DNA from 2 places in the Microbacterium sp. zg-Y818 genome. Region 2 is predicted to be linked to the other one. Evidence: predicted binding sites of a transcription regulator. Region 2 holds the regulator's gene; the other holds the start of a gene.

Region 1 (7,778 bases), 1.3 Mb from region 2:
CGACGAGGACTCGGACGACGACGAGGACGACGGCGTCAGCTGAAGCCCTAGCTCCGGCGAGCACGCGCCCGAGGTCCGGCGCGTGCTCGACGGCGTTCCCTCGGTTCAGAGGTTGTCGACGACCATCTCGATGCAGCGGGTGAGCTGACGCACGTCGGCGGGCTCGATCGAGACGAACGTCGCCACGCGCAGCTGGTTGCGGCCGAGCTTGCGGTAGGGCTCGGTGTCGACGATGCCGTTGGCGCGCAGGACCTTGGCGACCTCTGCGGCATCCACCGAGTCGTCGAAGTCGATCGTGACGACGACCTGCGAGCGGTCGGCCGGGTCGGCCACGAAGGGCGTCGTGTATGACGTCGCCTCGGCCCATTCGTAGAGCACCGTCGACGACTCGCGCGTGCGCGCGTCGGCCCACTGCAGTCCGCCATTGCCGATGATCCAGTCCAGCTGGTTGTCGAGCAGGTACAGCGTCGTCAGCGCGGGGGTGTTGAGCGTCTGGTTCAGGCGCGAGTTGTCCAGCGCGTTCTTCAGGCTCAGGAACTCGGGGATGTACCGACCGGATGCCGCGATGCGCTCGATCCGCTCGATCGCGGCGGGCGAGACGAACGCGAACCACAGGCCGCCGTCGGATCCGAGGTTCTTCTGCGGCGCGAAGTAGTAGACGTCGGCCTGGCTGACCGAGCAGTCGATGCCGCCGGCGGCGCTGGTGGCGTCGATGACGGTGAGCGCGCCGTCATCGCCGCGCACGCGCTGCACGGGCGCCATGACGCCGGTGGAGGTCTCGTTGTGTGGCCAGGCGTAGACGTCGACGCCCTCGAGCGGCTCGGCGACGGCCCGGGTGCCGGGCGCGGCCTTGCGCACGTCGGGCGCCTGCAGCCACGGGGTGGTGGCCGCGGCGGCGAACTTGCCGCCGAACTCGCCGAAGACGAGGTTCTGGCTGCGGTTCTCGATGAGGCCGAAGGCGGCGGCATCCCAGAAGGCGGTCGAGCCGCCGTTGCCCATGATGACCTCGTAGCCGTCGGGCAGGCGGAACACCTCACCGAGGTTGGCGCGCACACTGCCGACGAGGCTCTTCACCGGTGCCTGCCGGTGGGAGGTTCCGAGAAGCGCCAGCCCTGGGCCGACGAGCGCTGCGATCTGGTCGGCGCGCACCTTCGAGGGGCCGCATCCGAAGCGACCGTCGACGGGCAGGATCTCTCGGGGCAGCGTCACGTGGGCCATGTGCCGATTCTAGGGCCGTGCCCGGCGGCTTCCCGGCCGCTCCGGAGTCGTATGACGGCCACGCGATAGGCTGGAAGGGCTGGCACCGCTCCTGACATCGAGGCTTTGATGACCGATCTGATCGACACGACCGAGATGTACCTCCGCACCATCCTGGAGCTGGAGGAGGAGGACATCATCCCCCTGCGCGCACGCATTTCGGAGCGGCTCGGGCACTCCGGCCCCACCGTGTCGCAGACCGTCGGACGCATGGAGCGCGACGGTCTCGTCGTCGTCTCGGAGGACCGGCGGCTGGAGCTGACGGATGCCGGCCGGCAGAAGGCCGTCGACGTCATGCGCAAGCACCGGCTTGCGGAGAGGCTGCTCAGCGACGTCATTGGCCTCGACTGGGCGTACGTGCACGAAGAGGCCTGCCGCTGGGAGCACGTGATGAGCGAGCAGGTGGAGCGCCGCCTCATCGAGCTGCTCGGCCACCCCACCGAGTCGCCGTACGGCAACCCGATCCCCGGTCTCGACCAGCTGGGCGACGTGCCGGCAACGACCTTCGACAAGGGCGTGGTGGGACTCGTTCGACGCCTCAACGCCGTCGACGCGCCCATTCGCGGCACCGTGCGGCGCCTGGCCGAACCGGCGCAGGTCGACCCCGAGCTGCTCATGCAGCTGCGGCTGGCCGGGGTCGTTCCGGGGGGAGTGGGGGACTTCCGGTTCAACGAGGGATACGTGCTCGTGCAGATGGACGGCAACGACGAGGCGCTCGAGCTTCCGGTCGAGGTGGCCTCGCACATCTTCCTCGTCGACGACCGCAGTTGAGCGGCACGGCGACGCCTCCCCAGCAGGTAGGTTCGGGCAGCTGTGCACCAGAGCGTGACATGTTCGTTATCTTGAGGTAGCGTCGGAAGAGTCCAACGGCGAGAAGCACGCCAACGGATACCACGGGGATCGCCTCTGCGGCTCGTCGTCCCCGAGGGAAACCCCGCAAATCTGTGCCCCGACACCGATTGCCGACGAGCCAGCGTCCACCCGGCGCCGAGGCGCCGGAGGGTGATTTGACCGAAAACCTTGATCTGTCTCGTGATGACGCTGAGATCGCTCCCACGGGGGCGACGCGCCGGACGCGCCTCGGTTCCACGCTGACAGCTTCGCGGCTGGTTCGCCGCCGTTCTGCGGCGACGGTGCCCGCCTCGCCGCTCGCCCGTCGCGAGAAGGCGAAGCCCGCTCGCAGCTTTGCGATCGTCGCCATGGTCGTCGGACTCATCGCCACTGTCGCGCTGCCCGCCTACGCCGCGACCACGCGCCCGGTCGACCAGGCCGAAGCGGTGACGCTGCACCAGGCGGCCGCCGACAACGCGCAGTCCCTCGTCGTCGCCTCCGAGGCGACGCCCGAGGCCCTCGATCGCTACAGCTACTCGGCGACGACGCCCGAGGAGATCGAGAAGAAGAAGGCCGAAGAGGCCGCTGCCGAGGCCGCCGCCGCCCGCGCCGCCGCGACCGCGGCTGCCGCCACCACCGCCCGCCGCACCGGATCGGTCGCGTCCGTCGACCTGTCGATGACGGCAGCGGGATCGGGTGAAGTGCGTTGGCCGGTCGCCTCGTTCAACTACCAGAGCTACAACCTCTTCGGCGGATACGCCGGGCACAAGGGATTCGACATGATGACGGGGACCGGCACGCCGATCTTCGCCGCGGCATCCGGTGTCGTCCGCACCTCGACTGACGGCGGCGGCAGCTACGGCGCCGTCGTGATGATCGACTCGGTCGTCGGCGGCCAGAAGGTCAGCACCACCTACGCCCACATGTCTTACGGCACCCGCGTCGTCTCGGCCGGCCAGACCGTGGAGGCCGGACAGCTGATCGGACAGGTCGGCCAGACCGGGTACGCGACGGCCCCGCACCTGCACTTCGAGGTGCAGGTCAACGGCTCGTACATCGACCCGCTGGCGTGGCTGCAGTCCAACGCCGGCTGACGACACGCGCACACCGTTCGAATCCGCGCTCCGGCGCCGGTGGGGTGTGGGTGGGTTAGCCTGATCCCGACGCTGAGAGAAGGCGGAGGGAAGCCGATGGGCGGCACACGACGCATCCGAACCACGGATGTGCTCGGGCTGTTCGCCCTTCGGCATCATGAGAGCGGATGCTGCGGCTCTGCCGCCGCGCCCCAGGCGCTGTCTGTGAAGACAGCGCCTTTTTTCATGCCCTTTTTCGTGCCCGCCGCCGATCGATCGTCACGTGAGTCGAATATCCGAGAATCCGTCCCGGCCATTCGAGAGGACATCGATTGTGCGCACACTGGTGCTGAACGCCGGCTACGAGCCGCTCGCCGTGGTCTCCTTCAAGCGGGCACTGGTGCTCGTGATGAACGACAAGGCCACCATCGTCGAACGCGTCGAGGGTGACCCGGTCTGGGCCGCGAGCGGGGCGTATGACCGCCCCGCCGTCATCCTGTTGACCCGCTACGTGCGGGTACCGGGGGCCCGCGCGGTGCCGGTGACCCGCCGCGGCGTGCTGCGCCGCGACGCGCACCGCTGCGGATACTGCGGCAAGACCGCGACGACCATCGACCACGTGCTGCCGCGCTCGCGCGGGGGTGCCGACTCGTGGGAGAACCTCGTGGCCGCGTGCGTGCGCTGCAACAACACCAAGGGCGACCGCACTCCGCAGGAGATCGGGTGGGAGCTGCGCCTCGTGCCCCGCGCCCCGCGCGGCGCACAGTGGACCGTGCGCGGCACCGAGCGTGCCGATCCGCGGTGGGAGCCGTACCTGGCGCTGGCCGCGTAGCGCAGGGGTTGCGGGGTCGGCTGGGGCGTTGCGGCATCCGCTCCTGTTACGGCATCCGCTCGCCGGCGCGCCCTCCGTTCCCCGGCGCCCCCGGGTGAGAAACCAGTTTTCGGATGAGAAACCACGCACTGCGGTGTTTCTCATCCGAAAAGTGGTTTCTCGTGCGCGGGGCGGCCCGCGAAGCGATGTCGGAACCCGAGCGTATCTTCGACCCTGACGTTGATGATCTAGAACATCCGTTCTAGTCTGTGTTGGTGAGGTCGATCGTGCGGAACCAAGCTGCGGCAGAAGACGTGCAGCGTCTGCGCGCCCAGCTCGAGCGCGTGCAAGGGCGGCGGATGGATGCCCCCGTGCTGCCGGCCGACCCGGCCCTCGCGGGCCTGCTCCCGGGGCGGGGGCTGCGGCCGGGGTCGGCATATTCGCTCGGACCCTCGCTCACGCTGCTGTCGGCGCTGCTGGCACCGCCCTCGCAGACCGGCTCCTGGTGCGGGGTGGTCGGCATGCCGGAGTTCGGCGCCGAAGCGGCCGAGCGGGTGGGGGTCGCCCTCGACAAGCTGGTGCTGATCCCCGAGCCCGGCACCCGGTGGCTGGCGGTCACGTCCGCCGTCGCCGAGGTGCTGCCGGTGGTGGCGGTACGCCCGCCTTCGCGCGCTCGGGATGCCGACATCTCGCGGCTGGCCGCCCGCCTGCGGGAGCGCGGCGCGGTGCTGCTGGTGCAGGGCACCTGGCCGCAGACCGAGGCGATGATCGACGTCAGCGACCCGGTGTGGTCGGGGGTCGGCGACGGCTACGGCTACCTCGCCGCCCGCGAACTCACCGTCACCGTCAGCAGCCGCCGCACCCCGGTGCCGCGCCGCGCGCGCGTGCAGCTGCCGGCGTCGTCGGGGCAGGTTGCCGCGGCATCCACTCCGGTGCCGCGCTCGGCACCGATGCCGCTTCCGATCCGGGCGGCGGGATGAGCACCGCACCCGATGCCCCCGTGCCCCGCACCCTCGTGCTGTGGCTGCCGGACTGGCCCGTCGTCGCCCTCGCCCGCGAGGCGGGGGTGGATGCCGCCGCGCCCGTCGCCGTGCTCGACAAGGGGGCGGTGGTCGCCTGTTCCGCCGCCGCCCGCGCCGAGGGGGTGCGCCGTGGCCAGCGCCGCCGTGACGCGCAGGCCCGTTGCCCGCAGCTGACGGTCGCCGACGCTGACCCCACCCGCGACCAGCGGGTGTTCGCCCCGCTCATCGCCCGCATCGAGGAGCTCGCCCCCGGGGTGCAGCTCATGCGGGCGGGATTGTGCGCGCTGCGCGCCCGGGGGCCGGCTCGCTATTACGGCGGCGAAGAGCGCGCCGCCCACACCCTGCGCGACGCGATGGGCGACACCGATGCCCGCATCGCCATCGCCGACGGCCCCTTCACCGCCGAGCAGGCCGCCCGCCGCACCCTCGCCGAGGCGCCGGTGCGCATCGTGGCGGCGGGGGAGTCCGCCGCCTTCCTCGCTCCGCTCCCGATCACGGTGCTCGACGAGCCCGACGTCGTCGACCTGCTGGGGCGGCTCGGTGTGCAGAGCCTCGGGCAGTTCGCGGCCCTCCCCGCCGAGCGCGTCGGCGAGCGGCTGGGGGAGCGCGGCATCCGCCTGCACTCCCTCGCAGCGGGGCGCGACTCCCGTCCCGTGCAGCCGCGCACGCCCCCGCCGGACCTCGACCGCGAGGTGGCGTTCGAGCCGCCGCTCGAGATCGCCGACCAGGTGGCCTTCGCCATGCGCGTCGCCGCGGAGGAGTTCATCGGCGCGCTCGGCGCCCTCGACCTCGTGTGCACCGAGCTGCGGGTGCAGATCACCGGCGACCGGGCCGAGAACAGCGAGCGGGTGTGGCTGCATCCCGGCGCGTTCACCGCCGGCGAGGTGGTCGACCGGGTGCGCTGGCAGCTGGGCGAGGCGGGGCTGCGCAGCGCCGTCACGCGGGTGCGCATCGCCCCCGAGACGGTGGATGCCGCCTCCCACCACGTGCGCTCCCTCTTCGGCGGCGGTCCGGACGAGCGCGTGCACCATGCCTTGTCGCGGGTGCAGGCGATGCTCGGGCATCGCGGGGTGGTGACCCCCGTCGTCGGCGGGGGCCGGTGGCTGAGCGAACGGCAGGTGCTGGTGCCGTGGGGCGACCGCCCGGTGGTGCCGCGGCCCCGCGAGCGGCCGTGGCCGGGGAGCCTTCCCGATCCGCTGCCGTCGACCGTGTTCGACCCGCCGCGGCCGGTGACGGTGATCGATGCCGACGGCGACACGGTGGCCGTCGGCGACCGAGACGCGCTGACGGCGCCGCCGGCGGTGCTGGTCGAGAGCGGCCGCCGCCGCCGCATCGACGCGTGGGCGGGGCCGTGGCCGGTGCGCGAGCGGGGGTGGGATGCCGCTCGCGCGCGGCGCGCCCACCGGTTCCAGGTGGTCGACGCCGAGCAGTCGGCGTGGCTGCTGGTGTGCGAGGCGGGCGACTGGTCGGCGGAGGGCCGCTATGACTGACCCCCGCCCGAAGACGACGGACCCCCGCTGATGGGCTTCAACAACCCCTCGGTGTCGTGGTCCGAGATGGAGCGGCTGCTCAGCGGCCGCAAGCCCGCCGGGGCCGACGGCGGCGACAGCCCCGCCTGGTCCCGCAAGCGCGGGCCGTACACGCCGCCGCCCATCGCCCGCCCCGACGACGTCGTGCCGTACGCCGAGCTGCACGTGCACACGTCGTTCTCGTTCCTCGACGGCGCCTCCTCCCCAGAAGAGCTCGTCGAAGAGGCCGAGCGCCTGGGTCTGCACGCCCTCGCCGTCACCGACCACGACGGGTTCTACGGCATCGTGCGGTTCGCCGAGGCCGCCGAGGCCCGCAGCGTCAAGACGGTGTTCGGCGCCGAGCTGTCTCTTGGGCTGCCCGGCCCGCAGAACGGCGAGCCCGACCCGCACGGCCGACACCTGCTCGTGCTCGCCCGCGGCGAGGAGGGCTATCACCGCCTCGCGGCGGCCCTCACCCACGCGCAGCTGGCCGGCGGGCAGAAGGGCCGCCCCGTCTACGACCTGCACGACCTCGCCGCCCGCGCCGGCGGCCACTGGGCGGTGCTGACCGGATGCCGCAAGGGCTCCGTCCGCGCCGCGCTCGCCGCCGAAGGTCCCGCCGGCGCCGCCCGCGAACTCGACCTGCTCGTCGACATCTTCGGCCCCGATGCCGTCAACGTCGAGCTGATCGACCACGGCGCACCGACCGACTCGCGGGACAACGACGTACTGGCATCCCTCGCCGCCGACCGCGGCCTGCCGGTGCTCGCGAGCAACAATGTGCACTACGCCGCCCCCGAGCGGGCCGATCTCGCCGCCGCCGTCGCGGCCGTCCGCGCCAACCGCAGCCTCGACGAGCTCGACGGGTGGCTCCCCGCGGGCGCCGGCGCGCACCTGCGCTCGGGCCGCGAGATGGCGCAACGCTTCGCCCGCTATCCCGGCGCCATCGCCCGCACCGTCGAGCTCGCCGACGAGCTGGCCTTTCCGCTGCGGCGCGCCAAGCCCGCGCTGCCGAAGCTCCCCGTCCCCGAGGGGCACACCACCATGACGTGGCTGCGGCACCTCGTCTGGGAAGCCGTGCCCCGCAAGTACCCCGACGCGACCGACGCCGACCGCGCCCGCATCGAGAAGGAACTCGGAGTCATCGAGCAGAAGGACTTCCCGGGGTACTTCCTCATCGTCCACGGCATCGTGCAAGAGGCACGCCGCCGCGGCATCCTGTGTCAGGGGCGGGGGTCCGCCGCCAACAGCGCCGTCTGCTATCTGCTGGACATCA
Region 2 (7,778 bases):
ACATCCGCGACGCCCCACTGGCCGCGCAGACGCTCGCGGTAGGCGCGGCCGTACCCGCTCGAGCCGGCGTAGTTCACGTCGAGCACGCCGATGCCGCGGCTCGTGAGGTAGGCGATCTTGCCGGATGCTGCTCCTGCCACCTGACCGGTCGGTCCACCGTGCACGAACACGACGTACGGCGGGAGCTCTCCCTCGGGCGCCTCGGCGACGGGGCTCGTCGGCGGGTAGTCGTAGGCGTGCACGGGACCCAGCGGCCCGTCGACGGTGAACGGCCGAGGCTGCGGCATCCACTCGGCGTCCCACGCGGACTCGCCGCCGGCGATCGTGATCGCGCCCGAGGGACGGTCGACGTCGACCAGCCACAGCCCGGACGGCAGGGTCGCGCCCGACCCGGTGAGCAGCACGCGCGTCCCGGCCGCGTCCTCGACCGACACCCCCGCGGTCGGGGGCACCTCGAGCGGCCGTGCGATGCCGTCGGAGCCGATGACGACCACCTCGTCGTCGCCGTTCGTCTGGACGGCGACGATGCGCGCGTCTTCGAGCACGGCGAACCAGCGCTGGCCGAGGCCCCACAGCGGTCCGCCGGTGTCGGCGTCTGCCGGCGTCACCGGCTCGGGCGCCGTGCCCGCTGCCGGGTTCGTGCGCCACAGGTTCCACCGTCCGGTGACGTCGTCGGCGTAGACGAGCGTCGTGGCATCCTGCCACTCGGGCTGCAGGGCCGAGGCGGTGCCGGACGTGACCGACGTGGGCGTCGCAGTGCCGCCCGCCTCGCGCCTCGCCACCATCACGCGGCTGCGGTCCCATGGCATGTCGGGGTGGTTCCAGGCGACCCAGGCCAGGTGACGGCCGTCGGGGGAGAGCGCCGGCTGGGCCACGAAGTCGCTGCCACCCCCCAGCGGGACGACGCGCACGTCGCCCGCGGTCGCGATCTCGACGATGTCCCGCACCGGGCGCGGCCCGCGGGTGTGGTCCTCGCGCACGGCGAGGAGCGTCCCGTGCTGCCACCTCAGCCCGCCGAAGCGCACGTCGCCGGCGTCCGGGGTGAGCGGGGTCGGCTCGCCAGCGGCGGGCAGCGCATAGACCCGTTGGTCGGTCTTCTCGACGAAGAACAGGGTGCCGTCGGGCGAGGCCGCCCACGATCCGCCGCCGTACTCGTGCACGCGGGACCGCGCGTTCCAGGGGGCGGGGAGCACGTCCGAGACCGCACCGTCCGGATTGCGCCGACGCACGGTGGTGCGACCGCCTTCACTGGGCACGGTCTGGCCCCACCACACCCCGTCACCGACGAAGGTCGCCCCCTCGATCCGCGGTGATGCCGCGGCGACCTCCGCAGCCGAGAGGGGAGAGGGCCAGGAACCGTAGGGAAGGACGTCGACCATGCCCCCACGTTACGCGGCGACACACAACGGCACGGATCGTCACAGGACCGCAGCCGGAGGAGCGACCTGGTTACCGTTGGCCCATCGTCGCCTCGCCCCGCACGGGGGCAGGCCAGGAGCGACAGCCGAGCCCGGCACCCGCCCGCGAGAAACGCACACGATGCGTGGATGCGGCCGCATGGGCCGCGTCCCCTGACGCCTGAGGAGGCGAGATGAGCCTGCTGCCCGAGGCGAGCGCACCGGCGGTGCCGTTCTCCTTCGAGCTCTACCCGCCGCGCACACCGGCGGCAGCCGAGGTGCTGCGCGAGACGATCCGGATGTTGGCCGAGCAGCGCCCGAGCTTCCTCTCGGTCACCTACGGAGCCGGCGGGTCGACCGGCGGGGACTCCCTCGCGGTGCTGCGCCACATCCGGCAGACGACGTCGGTCGAGCCGCTGGCGCACCTCACCTGTGTCGGAAACACCTACGCCGGCGCGACCGCACTCATCCGGGAGTTCCTCGACGCCGACATCACGAGCTTCCTCGCCCTCCGCGGCGACCCGCCGGCGGGTGTCGGCGAAGATGAGGCCTTCCTCGGCGACCTCGAAAGCGCCGCGCAGCTGGTGCAGCTGATCGATCGCGTGCAGGCGGAGCGGGCCCCCTACACCGAGGCGGCGATCCCGGGTCTTCCCGGCGCCGCCCGCGTGCAGCCCCGCCAGCGCGCCCAGATCGCCGTGGCGGCGTTCCCGATGGGGCATCCCCGGTCGCGGCATGCCGGCCAGCACCTCGATGCGCTGCTGGCCAAGCAGGCCGCGGGTGCCACGCTCGCGATCACCCAGCTGTTCTTCCATCCCGACGTGTATCTGGCCTTCGTCGAGCGGGCACGGGCAGCCGGCGTCCACATCCCGATCCTCCCCGGCATCATGCCCATCACCTCGCCCGCGCGCCTCCGCCGGGTGCTGGAGCTGACGGGCGAGGAGCTGCCCGCAGAGCTGGCGATCGCCCTCGAGGTCGAGCCGACCGCCGAGGGCCAACGCGACATCGGCGTGACCGCGGCTGCCCGGCTGGCGAGCGAGGTCGTCGCAGACGGCGCGCCCGGCGTGCACCTCTATGCCTTCAACGATCACCGCGTCGTCCTGGCCGTCCTCGGCGAGGCCGGCATCCTCACCCCACACAAGGAGACCGCATCATGACCACCGCCACCTTCCCCGACGGCACGATCCTCGGCTACCCGCGCATCGGGCGGCGCCGCGAACTCAAGACCGCCGTCGAAGCGCACTGGGCCGGAACCCTCGACGAAGCGGGTCTCGAGCGCGCCGCTGCCGACCTGCGCCGTGGCGCGCGCGAGCGGCTCGTCGAACTCGGGCTCGGGCGGGAGGACTCGTCCGTGCCGGAGAGCTTCTCGTTCTACGACCAGGTGCTCGACGCCGCGGTCGCTGTCGGTGCTCTGCCCGCACGCTTCGCCGACCTGCGCGACGGTGACGGCGCCATTCCGCTGTCGGCATACTTCGTCGCCGCGCGCGGTGACGGCGACCGGGCGCCGCTCGAGATGACGAAGTGGTTCGACACGAACTACCACTACCTCGTGCCCGAGATCGGTCCTGAGACCGCGTTCGCGCTGTCGACGGACCGCTTCGCCCGCCAGGTCGCCGAGGCGAAGGCCGACGGCGTGACCGTTCGCCCGGTCGTCGTGGGGCCCGTCACCCTCCTCGCGCTGGCCAAGGCGACGGATGCCGCGCCCGAGGGCTTCGACCCGCTCAGCCGCCTCGAGGACCTGCTGCCGGTGTACCGGGATCTCCTCGCGACCCTGCGTGCCGCCGGAGCGGAGTGGGTGCAGCTCGACGAACCCGCACTCGTGAGCGAGAGCCTGCCGGCGGCGCCGGAGCGCCTGGCCGAGACGGCTGCGCGCGCCTACGCCGTGCTGGGTTCGGCAGCGGACCGTCCCGCCATCCTGGTCGCCGCCGGCTACGCGCAGCTCTCACCTTCGGCGTGGGCGGGTCTGGCCGCCGCTCCCATCGAGGCCATCGCAGTCGACCTGCACCGCGGCTCCCTGCCGCCCGTCGTCGACGGGCTGGGGGGCAAGATCCTCGTGGGCGGCGTCATCGACGGCCGGAACGTCTGGCGCGGCGATCTGGATGCCGCGTGGGAGCGTCTCGCTGCGCTGCGCAGCCTCGGTGCCGCAGGAGTGGCCGCCGCCACTTCCACCTCGCTCCAGCACGTGCCGCACGACGTCTCGGACGAGCCCGATCTCGATCCCCGCCTGGCGTCGTGGCTGGCCTTCGCCGATCAGAAGGTCGGTCAAGTGGTGACGCTCGCGCGCGGCCTCTCGCGGGGCAGGGCGGCGATCGAGGACGAGCTCCACGCCGCTTCACACGCGCTGGACGACCGGCGTGCGGCGCCGGGGGTGCGCGACGGCTCCGTCCGCGCCCGCGCCGCCGGGCTCGCGCCCGGCGACTACCGTCGTGCGGCGGCCGGCGACCGCGAAGAGGCACAGCGCGCGGCGCTGGGACTGCCCGTGCTTCCGACCACGACCATCGGCTCGTTCCCGCAGACGCCCGAGATCCGCCGCGCCCGCGCCGCGCACGCTGCGGGGCGTCTGGATGGCGAACGGTACCGAGAGTTCCTCCGCGAGGAGAACCGGCAGGTGATCGCACTGCAGGAGCAGCTCGAGCTCGACGTGCTCGTGCACGGCGAGGCGGAGCGCAACGACATGGTGCAGTACTTCGCCGAGAACCTCGACGGGTTCGCCGTGACGCGCAACGGGTGGGTGCAGTCGTACGGCTCACGCGCGACCCGGCCGTCGATCCTCTGGGGCGACGTCGCGCGTCCGGCCCCGATCACCGTCGCCTGGTCGGCCTACGCGCAGAGTCTCACGGCGAAGCACGTCAAGGGCATGCTCACGGGCCCGGTGACGATCCTCGCGTGGTCGTTCGTGCGCGACGACCAGCCGCTCGCCGAGACCGCCGACCAGGTCGCGCTCGCGCTGCGCGACGAGATCGCCGACCTCGAGGCCGCGGGCCTGCGCATCGTGCAGGTCGACGAGCCCGCGCTGCGGGAGCTGCTGCCGCTGAAGGCGGCCGACCAGCCGGCGTACCTCGACTGGTCCGTCGCGTCGTTCCGGCTGGCCACCGCCGGCGCCGCTCCGACCACCCAGGTGCATACGCACCTCTGCTACTCGGAGTTCGCGGTCGTCATCGAGGCGATCGCGGCGCTCGATGCCGATGTCACCTCGATCGAGGCCGCACGCAGCCGCGGCGAGGTCATCGCCGACATCCGCCGCTCCGGCTTCGCCCGCGGCGTCGGGCCTGGCGTGTACGACATCCACTCTCCGCGCGTGCCGTCGACGGACGAGATCGCGGCGCTGCTGCGACGAGCGGTCGACGAGCTGCCCGTGGGACAGGTGTGGGTCAATCCGGATTGCGGGCTCAAGACGCGCGGCTACGAGGAGACGGTGCAGTCGCTGCGGAATCTGGTCGCGGCAACGCGCAGTGTGCGCGATCAGGTGGCCGCGCGCGTGTGACGCGAGCGGCGGGGGGACGCAGGAGGGGATGCCGCAGTCGTCGCGGCATCCCCTCCCTGTCGTTCTGCGTCAGATCGCCCGCAGGACCGCCACGATCTTGCCCAGCACGACGGCTTCGTCGCCCAGGATCGGTTCGAAGGCGCTATTGCGCGGCAGCAGCCACGTGTGACCGTCGCGCTGACGGAATGTCTTCACGGTCGCCTCGCCGTCGAGCATCGCCGCGACGATGTCGCCGTTCTCAGCGGTCGCCTGGGAGCGGACGACCACCCAGTCGCCGTCGCAGATGGCGGCGTCGATCATCGACTCGCCGCTCACCTTGAGCATGAACAGGTCGCCCTTGCCGACCAGCTGACGCGGCAGCGGGAAGATCTCCTCGACCTGCTGGTCGGCGGTGATGGGGACCCCCGCGGCGATGCGTCCGACCAGCGGCACGAGGGCGGCGTCGCCCACCGACGGTGCCGCGTCGGCCGGGTTCTCGCCGGCGGAGCCGGGCAGGTCGATCAGCACCTCCATGGCGCGGGTCTTGCCGGCGTCGCGGCGCAGGTACCCGCTGAGCTCGAGCTGGTTGAGCTGGTGGGTGACGCTCGAGAGCGACTTCAGCCCGACCGCGTCGCCGATCTCCCGCATGCTCGGCGGGTAGCCGTGGCGCGCGATCGATCGCTGGATCACCTCGAGGATCGCGAGCTGCTTCTCGCTCAGGCTCTTGCGTCGGCGCGTGTGCGGCTTGTCCTGAGCCCGCTCGCGGCCGGCCGGTGTCGCGTCGGTCATCGCCCTCTCCCGTCTCGCCGCATGGGGCAGCGTCTTCGAATGTCGGAGGTCCGTGGTGGGGTGCTCCTATCGAAACCGTATCCGGTGACGGATGCCGAAAGGTCGAGGTGCGCGCGTGTCGCGTGCGATCGATCTCCGAGCGAGTTTCGTGCTTGACAGCCTATAACTTCGAAGATAACTTCGGAAGAGAACTTCGCATCCGGCTCTCCCGGCCGAGAGTCGGATGCGAAGATCGCGACACAGGAGGACTCATGACCACCATCCAGCTCGCCGGACCCACGCCGTCCGCCACGCGGCTGCGGATCACCTCTCGCGGTCGACGCGTGCTCGTCGGCACCGCCGCGCTGCCCGCCGTCGCCGCCGTCACGGTCGCCGTGCTCAGCGGAGGGGGAGCGCTGGCGACGGTCTCCGACTCGGCACCCGCCGGCAGCTTCGAGACCGTGACGGTCGCGACCGGCGAGTCCCTCTGGGGCATCGCCGAAGAGGTGGCACCGAAGGCCGATCCGCGCGACGTCATCGACGCCATCGTGCGCCTCAACGCGCTCGAGACCTCGGCCGTCGCCGCCGGGCAGCGCCTGTCGATCCCGCTGGAGTACTCCGCCGACCGCTGATCGCGCCATGCGCTCTAGCATGGGAGGGGTGATCGTGAGTCTTGACGACCTGCCCCTCCGCGCGGATCTGCGCGGCCAAACCCCGTACGGCGCACCCCAGGCGGCTCTGCCCGTCGCCCTGAACGTCAATGAGAACACCCATCCCGTCCCTGACGAGGTGGCCGGAGACATCCTCGACTCGGTGGCCCGGGCGCTCCGCGAGATCAACCGCTATCCCGACCGCGAGTTCACGGCGCTGCGCGAGGGTTTCGCCGAGTACCTCGGACACGGCCTCGGCCCTGAACAGATCTGGGCGGCCAACGGATCGAACGAGGTCCTGCAGCACGTGCTGCAGGCGTTCGCAGGCCCGGGACGCACCGCCTTCTCTTTCGCCCCGACGTACTCGATGTACCCGCTGCTCACCCGAGGGACGGGGGCCTCGTGGATCGCCGGCCACCGGGCGCACGACTTCACCCTGAGCCCGTCCGACGCGGCGTCCCAGGTCGCCGACGCATCGCCGGACGTCATCTTCCTCTGCGCGCCGAACAACCCGACGGGCACGCCGCTGCCGCTCGACGTCGTCGAGGCGGTCTACGAGGCCAGCCACGGGATCGTCGTCGTCGACGAGGCGTACGCGGAGTTCGCGCCCCACGATCAGCAGTCGGCGATCACGTTGCTGCCGGGCAGGGAGCGCCTCGTCGTCTCACGCACCATGAGCAAGGCCTTCGCCTTCGCCGGCGCCCGGGTGGGCTACCTGGCCGCCGATCCGGCGCTGATCGACGCCCTGCGGCTCGTGCGTCTGCCGTACCACCTGAGCGCGCTCACGCAGGCGGCGGCGACGGCGGCCCTTCGACACGCGCCCGTCATGCTCGGCATGGTCGACGAGATCGTCGCGCAGCGCGACCGCATCTCTGCCACCCTGCAGGCGCTCGGGTACGAGCCCCACGAATCGTGGACCAACTTCGTGCTCTTCGGGGGCGTGGATGATCCCGCCGCGACCTGGCAGGCGCTGTACGACCGGGGGGTGCTCATCCGCGATGTCGGCATCCCGGGGCACCTGCGGGTGACGGCGGGCACCGAGGCCGAGACCACCGCGTTCCTCGACGCGCTGGCCTCGATAGACTCGACGCCATGACCCGTCCCGAGGCGCGTACCGCGTCTGTGCGCCGCGCGACCAGCGAGTCCACCGTCGAGCTCGAACTCGATCTCGACGGCACCGGCCGCAGCCACATCGACACGAGCGTGCCGTTCTTCGACCACCTGCTGACCGCCTTCGCGAAGCACTCGCTGACCGATCTCACCGTGCGTGCATCCGGCGACACCGACATCGACGCCCACCACACCGTCGAGGACGTTGCAATCGTGCTCGGTCAGGCGATCCGCGAGGCACTCGGCGACAAGAGCGGCATCTCGCGGTACGGCGACGCCCTGGTGCCGCTGGACGAGGCGCTCGCGCAGGCGGTCGTCGACATCAGCGGACGCCCCTACCTGGTGCACACCGGTGAGCCCGCCGGGTACGAGTTCCACCTCATCGGCGGCCAC

What was found. The regulator LexA, encoded in region 2, represses DNA repair genes until DNA is damaged. The targets are predictions, from matches to a motif close to TCGAACANNTGTTCGA.
Region 1: the regulator LexA is predicted to act here: its motif matches at 4,222-4,237, upstream of imuA' (DnaE2-dependent mutagenesis accessory factor ImuA').

The regions. Positions count from the first base shown of each region.
Region 1 covers NZ_CP126741.1:2,188,027-2,195,804, reverse strand. The annotation lists gene QNO21_RS10260 (DUF3027 domain-containing protein) at 1-43, shown strand, start outside; gene serC (phosphoserine transaminase) at 106-1,218, opposite strand; gene QNO21_RS10250 (iron-dependent transcriptional repressor DtxR) at 1,327-2,028, shown strand; gene QNO21_RS10245 (M23 family metallopeptidase) at 2,391-3,182, shown strand; gene QNO21_RS10240 (HNH endonuclease) at 3,496-3,993, shown strand; gene imuA' (DnaE2-dependent mutagenesis accessory factor ImuA') at 4,248-4,952, shown strand; gene QNO21_RS10230 (DNA polymerase Y family protein) at 4,949-6,484, shown strand; gene QNO21_RS10225 (error-prone DNA polymerase) at 6,515-7,778, shown strand, end outside.
Region 2 covers NZ_CP126741.1:933,185-940,962, forward strand. The annotation lists gene QNO21_RS04165 (S9 family peptidase) at 1-1,379, opposite strand, end outside; gene QNO21_RS04170 (methylenetetrahydrofolate reductase) at 1,592-2,551, shown strand; gene metE (5-methyltetrahydropteroyltriglutamate--homocysteine S-methyltransferase) at 2,548-4,878, shown strand; gene lexA (transcriptional repressor LexA) at 4,948-5,646, opposite strand; gene QNO21_RS04185 (LysM peptidoglycan-binding domain-containing protein) at 5,898-6,257, shown strand; gene QNO21_RS04190 (histidinol-phosphate transaminase) at 6,277-7,371, shown strand; gene hisB (imidazoleglycerol-phosphate dehydratase HisB) at 7,368-7,778, shown strand, end outside.